4 regions of the Streptomyces sp. NBC_01003 genome follow, and region 3 is predicted to be linked to each of the others. Evidence: riboswitches for the same ligand, from Rfam matches in the RefSeq annotation. Region 3 holds a riboswitch; each other region holds the start of a gene.

Region 1 (2,191 bases), 6.0 Mb from region 3:
CCTCGGGCAGGCTGCCTCCGCCGCCGCCGTACTCCTGGCCGCCGGGACGCCGGGGAAGCGGGCCATGCTGCCCGGCGCGCGTGTGGTGATCCATCAGCCGGGGCTGCCCGAGCCCGCACAGGGCCAGCCGACCGACCTGGAGATCCAGGCCCGTGAACTGGTGCGCATGCGCGCCCAGCTGGAGGAACTGCTCGCGCGGCACACCGGGCAGAGCCGAGAGCGCATCGGCGCCGACATCGAGCGGGACAAGATCTTTCGGGCCCAGGACGCCGTGGAGTACGGGCTCGTGGACCGGGTCATCGAGAACCGCAAGCTGTCCGGTTCGGCCCACGGCGCCAGGTGACCCGGCGATGCTGCCGCCCGAGCTGCCCCCGCTGCCCGCGCTGACGCGCGCCGAGTGCGAACTCCTCGACCGCTATCTGGAAGTGGTCGACCTGCTCGGAAGGATCAACCCGGCCAGGAGCGACCACACGTATGGCGGACTGCGGGCCGCGCAAGCGCTCGTCGGCGGGGCGACGGCGCTCAGGGACGCCCTGACGCTCATGCATCAGCGAGGCGAGACCGAGCTCCACGCGACGACGCTGGCTCGGGCTTTGCGGGTCCTGGACGGAGAAAGGAGGTCACAACGGGTCACAGTGCCGCCGGAGTCGGTCAATTGACGGCCCGTTCAAGACCGAAGCGATCGATCCGAACCGTCCGGGCCGGGGTCGAAACGGACCAGAAGAGGTACCCACATACGGCGTAGCCGGTACTCGCACATGCGAACCGGAAAAGTTGCGCGGAACGCCTACGCGAAGTCGGGAATTCCGCCTTCCGCTGCTGGTGCGGGGCTCGTTGGGACCCCCGCACCGGGGGGGAGAAGTGTGCTGTCCACCCGATTGGATCACTCGTGAGGACACTCACACAACGCCGATTCGGCTCTGCGTTCGCGCCGTTTGTGCGTGAAGATCCCTTCCGACGACAAGCCCCCGCCGCCGCGGCGGGGCGGTCCGTGCGGACGCCGAGTCCTGCCGCCGTACGGATGCCAGGTCGACAGAAGTGGATCGGCAGGAGTGGAGGACCCAAGCACGACGGGCCGCCGGAGCTGTTTTCCGGGCCGGCCCTTGGGGTGAAGCCGCACTTCGCGGCCGGGCAACTTCGCCAGCCCGAATCCGACAGGTCATCCTTCACAGGCGGCTGACGAAGGGTTGCGCATGACTGCGCTCAATCGTGTCCCGTCGCTGCTGACCCGGGCCGGCACCGCCTCGGCCCTCACGCTCGCCGTAGCGGGCGGCAGCCTGCTGGTCCCAGGAGCCACGCCCGAAGCGGAGGCCTCGCCGCCTGCGACGAAGGCCCTCCAGATCGCGGCCTCGAGGAAGGGAAGCCCCTACCAGTGGGGCGCCTCAGGACCGCACAGGTTCGACTGCTCGGGCCTGACGGCCTACTCGTTCAAGCGTGTGGGCAAGAGGCTGCCCCGTACCGCCGCCCAGCAGTACAACAAGACCCGCCATGTCTCCGCGTCCCATCGCAAACGCGGTGACCTGGTCTTCTTCCATTCAGGCCGCGGCGTCTACCACGTCGGCATCTACGCCGGGAAGGGAAAGATCTGGCACTCGCCGAAGACCGGTGACGTGGTACGGCTCCAGCGGATCTGGACGAAGAGCGTCTGGTACGGGCGCGTGCGGTAGCGCCACCTGACGGGTCCTCGGGGACCTGGGGGCCCGTCAGTCGTCACCAGGTGCACGCGCCTGCCCCGGCCGTCTCGGAACCGCGCGATGGGGTACTCGTGGTCGTATGGACGAGGACCGACCGGCCGGCGACGAGGACGCCCCACGCAACTCAGGTCCAAGGAGCGTGGGGCAGGACCGGCACGAGACGCCGCTGGAGCGCGCGGACCGGAACTTCGGCGAGCTGCTCCAGGAGCTGAGAGTCACCCAGACGGGCGTGCAGATCCTCTTCGCGTTCCTGCTGACGCTGGCGTTCACTCCAAGGTTCCCGACGCTGGACGGCGTGCAGCGCGCGACGTACATCGCGACACTGCTGCTCGCGGTGCTCGCCGCCGCGCTGTTCACGGCGCCCGCGGCGCTGCACCGCGAGCTGTTCGGGCGGGGTGCCAAGCCCCAGATCGTGCAGGTGTCCTCGCGGCTCGCCGCGGCCGGCCTGGGCGTTCTGATGCTCGCCCTGACCGGGTCCGTGCTGCTCGTCGTGGACG
Region 2 (2,191 bases), 3.5 Mb from region 3:
CTTGGGGGAAACCTGGCGTGGTACCGGCCGTCCGCCGAAAGCCGGTACCCGAGCAGCCTGGGGCCGCCTCCATTACCTACTTGAGGTGGAGCTGCTGGCCCGGGTAGATCAGGTCGGCGTCCTCGACGATGTCCTTGTTCAGCTTGAAGAGCTTCGCCCAGCCGCCCTTGGTGCCGTGCTCCTCGGCGATGGTGCTGAGCGTGTCGCCGGCCTTCACCTTGTACTCGCCGTCACCCTTCTTGACCTTCTTGCCGGTCGGGGTCTCGACGGTCTTCTTCGACTCCTGCTTCGCGGCAGGCGCCGTGCGCTCCTGGCTGCGGGTGGTCGGCTGCTCGGCCTTGCGCTCCGGCTGCGGGGTGGCGGCCGGGGCGGAGCCGGTCGAGGCGGCGGACAGACCCACGCCGCAGCTCGGCCAGGCACCCTTGCCCTGGCTGGCCAGGACCTTCTCGGCGACGGCTATCTGCTGCGCCTTGGAGGCCTTGTCGGCGGTGGAGGCGTACGCGGTGCCGCCGTACGCGGCCCACGTGGACGAGGAGAACTGGAGGCCGCCGTAGTAGCCGTTGCCCGTGTTGATCGACCAGTTGCCGCCGGCCTCGCACTGCGCGACCGCGTCCCACTCGGAGGCGGTGGCGGCGGAGGCGCCGGTGGCACCCATCAGCGGGACGGCGACAGCGGCACCGGCGACACCGGCGAGCGTGGCGACGCGAACGGCCTTGGACGGGCGGCGGTGCTTGCCCTTGCTGGAAAACAGCATCGAGAGATCCCCTCACCGACGCCTACGAGGTGAGCTGTCGGGTTCGGGCCGGATGAGTGCCCGGTCGCACGTCCTGCGTGCGACTTAACCCCAAGCCGGTCGTTCGGCCGTCTCTCAACGGCCGGGGCCGGCACTTACCTTGGGTCCCCCGCTCCTGCCTACGGCGCTTACGCGACGACTGTTCCCGTACGGACATTGGCAGGATTCGGCGTGACATCCGACGGGGCCCGCTGTGGCGAGCGGTGATGACCGTAAGCAGTGGATCGCCTGAATTTCAAAGACGATCAGGGCCTTTGAGACCCATCTCTCACTCTCACCAAAGCGGACATTCAGCCCGAACTGCCGCTACTTTTCGCCCGATTCGAGCCCAAGATCCAGACTCTGACCAGGAAGGATGAGGTCCGGGTCGGCACCCACCGTCTTCTTGTTCTCGGCATACAGAGCGGCCCATCCGCCGTCCACGTCATGGGTGTCGGCGATGTCCCAGAGGTTGTCGCCGGCGCGCACGGTGTAGGCGCCTTCGTCCTGATTGGCCTGCTTACGTCCGCTTTCATCGCCGCGTGAGGCGTGGCGGCCCGAGCCGTCGTCGGCGCGCAAGGAGTCTGCGGTGTCGTCCGCGGCGGCGTCGCCGCGGTGTCGGCCGGAGGCGGGCGGGGTGGCCGCGTCCGAGTCGGCGGAGGTCTCCGGCGAGGGTGTCGCGGGAGTCGAAGTCGAGCCGTCCCGCTCGGACTTGTCACCCTTGGAGTCATCCGAGGTGTTACCTGCGGTATCACCCGACTTGTCATGATTCTTCTCTCGGGAGTCGTCCTTCGCGCCCGAGGAAGCGGAGTCCGACGGCTCGCCGCTCGCGTCCTCCTTCGCGGCGTCGTCGCTCCCGGAGTCACCGGCCGACGGGGTCGGCAGGGCCGCCCCGGGGTCGACGTCGGCGGCGGCGTCGTCCGCCGTGAGTCCCGAGGTGACCGAGCAGACCGGCCACGCCCTCGGGCCCTGGTCGGCGAGGACCTTCTCGGCGACGGCGATCTGCTGCGAGCGGCTGGCCTGGTCGGCGCGCGGCGCGAAGTCGAGGCCGCCGTAGTTCTCCCAGGTCTCCTGGGAGAACTGGAGCCCGCCGTAGTAGCCGTTGCCCGGATCGGCGCTCCAGGAGCCGCCGCTCTCACACTCGGCGAGCTTGTCCCAGGTGGCCGTCGACGCGGCGCTCGCGCTGGTCGCGCCGAGCAGAGGGATCGCGATGGCGGAGCCGGCCACTCCCGCGGCGACGATGAGCGCGGGAGCCTGGCGGGGGCGACGGTGACGACCGTTCCCGGTGAGCATGGAGGCGCCTTTCGGTGGCTCGGGGAATGCTGCGGCAGGTGGTGCCGCGATGACTGGTGAACGTAGCGGGAGTCGAACACTTGTCACAAGTCGATGCAGCAGAGATCACGTGAAAGTCACAGTCTT
Region 3 (2,191 bases):
GGAATACGACGGGACACGGCGGAGGGCACGACGAAGGGGCGGGCCCGGAACCGGACCCGCCCTTCACCTCACGTCTCGACGAGACACCTTCACGTCACACCGTCAGGGTCGGAGCGACGTCACATCGTCGGAGTCAGAGCGAGACCCCGTGCGCACGGAGGTACGCGATCGGATCCACGTCCGAGCCGTAGCTCGGGGTGGTGCGGATCTCGAAGTGCAGGTGCGGTCCCGTGACGTTGCCGGTCGCGCCGGAGAGGCCGATCTGCTGGCCCCCGGTCACGGTCTGCCCGGACGAGACGGACAGGGACGACATGTGGGCGTACTGCGAGTACTTGCCGTCGGCGTGCTGGATGACGACCTCGTTGCCGTACGCGCCGTCAAGACCGGCCGACACGACGGTGCCCGCGGCTATGGCCTTGAGCGGGGTGCCCGTCGGGACCACGAAGTCGACACCGGTGTGGTAGCCGCTGGACCACATGCTGCCCGCGGTCTTGTACGCCGTGCCCACGGAGGCGCTCTGGACGGGCAGCACATAGCCGGAGCCGGTAGCGGCCTTGGGCGCGGAAGCCTGCGTGGCGGTGGCAGAGGACTTCGCGGCGGGGGCCGCGGCCTTCTGGCCGATCGTCAGCTTCAGGCCCGGGCGGATCAGGGACGGGTCGCTGCCGACGGCCGAGCGGTTGTCGGAGTAGAGCTTCTTCCAGCCGCCGCTGACGTGCTGCGCGTCGGCGATCTTCGAAAGGGTGTCCCCGCCCTTGACGACGTAGGTCTTGGCAGCGGCGGGAGCGGCCGCGGCCTTGACGACCGAGTGGGCGGCCGCGGGGGTCGCGGCGTGGGCGCCGGCGGCACCCACCAGCGGCAGCGCGAGCGCGGCGCCGCCCACTCCGGCAACGACGATCGTGCGTGCGAAGCCCTGGGACTTGGGACGGCGGTGCTTACCCTTCGCGGGCATGGGAATTTCCTCTCCGTCGCCTGCGAGGTGAGCTGTCGGGTTCGGGCTGGAGCTGCCCGGCCGCGCCCCTTTCGGGCACGGCTTCACCCCGAGCCGTTTCCGGTGTTCCGGAAACGGCGGTCCACCTGGGTCCCCCGCTCCTGCCGAGCACGGATCGATGTGCGGATTCCGGGCGGCGGCAGGATTAGGCGGTCCGTCCGGATTGCGCTGAACGTAAGCGAGCGGGGAGCGCGGGGACAAGCCGCGAATTCCCCTGGCCATTCCGGTTCTTGATCCTTGAATGATCCTTTTCGGAAAAGGCGGTCACGCTCCGTCGATTCACGATCTTTGCAACTGCGATACCTGCTGGGAATTCATTCCGCCCCGCCGCCACGGACGGTCACCGCTATGACCCTGCTCACCCATCGGCCACCATATGGCCTCATTTCAGGGTTAGTTATTCCGTAAGGCGCGATTGCCTACCTTCAGGCTTATTTCGGGCATTTGGCATGAAATCACCAGCCTCCTCTCGCATGGTTGCCCCTGGCAGCCATGTCGTATCGTCGAAGTCGCCCGCAGGCGAGCAGCGCCGCGGCCGACCGGGAGGAGCCCCCGTGACGCAGCAGGTCCCGTCCACCGAGCCCGAGTTGGCCGGAGTGCGCAACTTCCGCGATGTGGGTGGCCTCCCGACCGTGGACGGCCGTCGGGTCAGGCAGGGCGTGCTGTTCCGGAGCGGTCACCTCGCGCACGCCACGGATGAGGACGCCGCGTTCCTCTCCTCGCTCGGGCTGCACACGATCTTCGACTTCCGCAACGCCGCCGACCAGCGCCTCGAAGGCCCTGACGTCACGCTGCCCGGCGTGCGGAACGTGAACCTGCCGCTGACCGACCCCGCGGACGGCGCCGAGTTCTGGCAGATGGTGCGCGACGGCAATCTCGACGAGCTGCGCGCCGCCCTCTCCGAGGGCCAGGCCGCGAACCGCATGATCACGTCGTACCGGACGATCATCGCGGAGCGCACCGCCGAGCACAGCCAGGTGCTGCACTCCCTCGCCGAGGACAGCGTGCCCGCGCTCATGCACTGCGCGGCCGGCAAGGACCGCGCGGGCCTCTCGATAGCGGTCACGCTCCTGGCCGTGGGTGTGGAGCGCGACGCCATCGAGGCGGACTACCTGGAGTCGAACGCGGCACACCGCCGCTACAAGGTGCACCGCAGCAGCGCCTCGAAGGACGCGATGTCCCCCGAGGTCATGGAGCTGCTGA
Region 4 (2,191 bases), 3.0 Mb from region 3:
TGCGCCTCGTCGGCGGTCCAGCCGAACACATTGCCGCCGAGGGAGAGCGGGAACACCTCGAGGTCTGACGAGCCAAGCTTGCGAAGAGAAGTCATGGCCTGTCAGAACACCGATACGGAGCAAGATATTCCGGGCACGGCCGACCGGCAGCCCTGACGTCGGGGGGTTGCCGTCAGGACCGCCGGGGTTCGGAGGGTTACGAGCCTTTAGATGGTCAGGCCGTTGGAGCGCAGCCACGGCGCGGGGTCGACTCCGGTCGCCTGGCCGCCCGGGTGGACCTCCAGGTGGAGGTGCGGCCCGGTCACGTTGCCGGTGGCGCCGACGCGGCCGATGACGTCGCCGCTGGTCACCTTCTGGCCGGCGCTGACGTTGAGGGACGACTGGTGGCAGTACCAGAGCTCGGTGCCGTCCGGCAGCTCAAGGACGGTGCGGTAGCCGTACGCGCCCGCCCAGCCGGCCTCCTTGACGGTGCCGGAGTGGATCGCCTTCAGCGGCGTACCCGTGGGAGCGGCGAAGTCGAGACCCGTGTGGTAGCCGGAGGACCACATCGAGCCGGGCTGACCGAACGTGCCGGTGATCGTGTAGGAGGCGACCGGCAGCGTGAAGCTCTTGGCGAGCTCGGCGAGGCGCTCGGCCTCGGCCTTCTTCTTCGCGGCCTCCTCCGCCTCCTTCTTCTCGGCGGCGGCCTTGGCAGACGCGGCGTCCTGCTCCTTGGCCGCGTCCTCGGCGGCCTTCTTCGCGGCGGCCTCCTCGGCAGCCGCGGCCTCGGCGTCGGCAGCCTGGTTCTGCTGCTGCTCGGCCTGCTGCATGATGCGGGCGCGCAGGGCCTCACCGGCGGTCGTGCCCTGCTCGGCGTCCGCGGTGGTGATGCCGGCGCCGGTCAGCGGGGCCGCGTCGGCGCCGGACGAGTCGTCGTCCGAACCGTCGGATATCAGCGCGCCCACGCCGGGCAGCGACTTGGCGTCGGGCAGCGAGTCCTTGACGGCCGAGAGGTCGGGCATCGAGATGTGTACGGGGGGCTTGCCGCCCTGCGCGGTGGCGATGCCGCCCGCGCCGACGGCCGCGATCACGCCGACCCCGAGAACTGTGGAACTGCGCGCGAGACCGCCGCGCTGCTTGGCTACGCGGTGCCTGCCGCGTACGGGGCGGACGGACTCCTCGGTGGGATTCCACTCGTCCCAGGTCCGCTCGTCCGCTTCGCCGAACTCTTCGTCGATCGGCGCGTAGGAGAACTCTGGGGCAGGCCGGTTGGACGCCACGGGGGCGCGCTCCTTTCCTTCCTTCTCGCCTACCGGGTTAGCTGACGGGTTCGGAGCAGGAAGGTCTCCTACCGACGCCTTCCGCAAGGAAAGACGTCCGATTCACCCCAAGTTGGTGGTTCCCCGGCTCCCTTGCGGGATTAGGCGCGTGCGCACGGAGCCATCTCTTGTGACGGCTGGGACGACCGCGCTGCGTTATCGAACGTTAATAGACACCGGGGCCCGATTCCAAGCCGTTCCGACTGATCGTTAACGCCTTTGGCCTGGACTTATCGGGGCACGAGCGGGCGGAATCGGGCGAGTTGGCCAGCCGTCGAGACAGGCCGATCATCTGACGGTTTGTCAAATGTTATGCGCAGCGACGCCGTTCGACTACGGAAGGTGAAGACGGCGGTCACGGCTGCTTCACTGCTGCTTCACGGACGCCTCACCGCGAGCAGCGCCATGTCGTCCGTCGTGCCGCCCCCGGTGTGCCGGCGGACCTCGGCGGCGAGCGCGGCCAGCAGCGGATCGGGCCCCGAGAACATCCGTCCCGCGAGCCGGGCCGCCGGGTCGTAGAAGGTGCCCTCCGCGTCGCGCGCCTCCGAGAGGCCGTCGGTGTAGAGCAGCAGCGTCGCCCCGGACGGGAACTCCGTCTCGGACGCCCGGTCGGGCCAGCTGCCGAGGCCACCCATCCCGAGCGGCAGCGCGGGCTCCGGCGGCGACAGGACCTTGAGCGCCCCGTCGCCGCCCAGGATCAGGGGTTCCGGATGGCCCCGGTTGATGACCCGTACGAGGCCGTTGCCGTGCGGGATCTCGGCGAGCACGGCCGTGGTGAAACCCTCGAACTCGTCGAGGCCGTTGCGCCGCAGCCCCTCGCGCGCGAGCGCCCGCTCCAGGCGCTGCGCGACCGCCTCCAGGGTCGCCTCCTGCTCGGCCGCCTCCCGGAAGGC

Evidence for each region. A riboswitch is a leader RNA that binds a small molecule or an ion and turns the genes downstream of it on or off. The one in region 3 is predicted to bind cyclic di-AMP.
Region 1: another riboswitch for cyclic di-AMP. It lies ahead of OG698_RS38675 (C40 family peptidase); the one in region 3 lies ahead of OG698_RS11445 (LysM peptidoglycan-binding domain-containing M23 family metallopeptidase).
Region 2: another riboswitch for cyclic di-AMP. It lies ahead of OG698_RS27375 (transglycosylase family protein); the one in region 3 lies ahead of OG698_RS11445 (LysM peptidoglycan-binding domain-containing M23 family metallopeptidase).
Region 4: another riboswitch for cyclic di-AMP. It lies ahead of OG698_RS25100 (M23 family metallopeptidase); the one in region 3 lies ahead of OG698_RS11445 (LysM peptidoglycan-binding domain-containing M23 family metallopeptidase).

The regions. Positions count from the first base shown of each region.
Region 1 is NZ_CP108707.1:8,461,438-8,463,628, reverse strand. It holds gene OG698_RS38685 (ATP-dependent Clp protease proteolytic subunit) at 1-343, shown strand, start outside; gene OG698_RS38680 (hypothetical protein) at 351-659, shown strand; cyclic di-AMP (ydaO/yuaA leader) riboswitch at 989-1,190, shown strand; gene OG698_RS38675 (C40 family peptidase) at 1,194-1,667, shown strand; gene OG698_RS38670 (DUF6328 family protein) at 1,774-2,191, shown strand, end outside.
Region 2 is NZ_CP108707.1:5,975,442-5,977,632, reverse strand. It holds gene OG698_RS27375 (transglycosylase family protein) at 77-754, opposite strand; cyclic di-AMP (ydaO/yuaA leader) riboswitch at 759-975, opposite strand; gene OG698_RS27370 (transglycosylase family protein) at 1,100-2,065, opposite strand.
Region 3 is NZ_CP108707.1:2,456,838-2,459,028, forward strand. It holds gene OG698_RS11445 (LysM peptidoglycan-binding domain-containing M23 family metallopeptidase) at 134-949, opposite strand; cyclic di-AMP (ydaO/yuaA leader) riboswitch at 952-1,134, opposite strand; gene OG698_RS11450 (tyrosine-protein phosphatase) at 1,543-2,191, shown strand, end outside.
Region 4 is NZ_CP108707.1:5,465,558-5,467,748, reverse strand. It holds gene OG698_RS25105 (aldo/keto reductase) at 1-95, opposite strand, end outside; gene OG698_RS25100 (M23 family metallopeptidase) at 207-1,259, opposite strand; cyclic di-AMP (ydaO/yuaA leader) riboswitch at 1,271-1,416, opposite strand; gene OG698_RS25095 (PP2C family protein-serine/threonine phosphatase) at 1,676-2,191, opposite strand, start outside.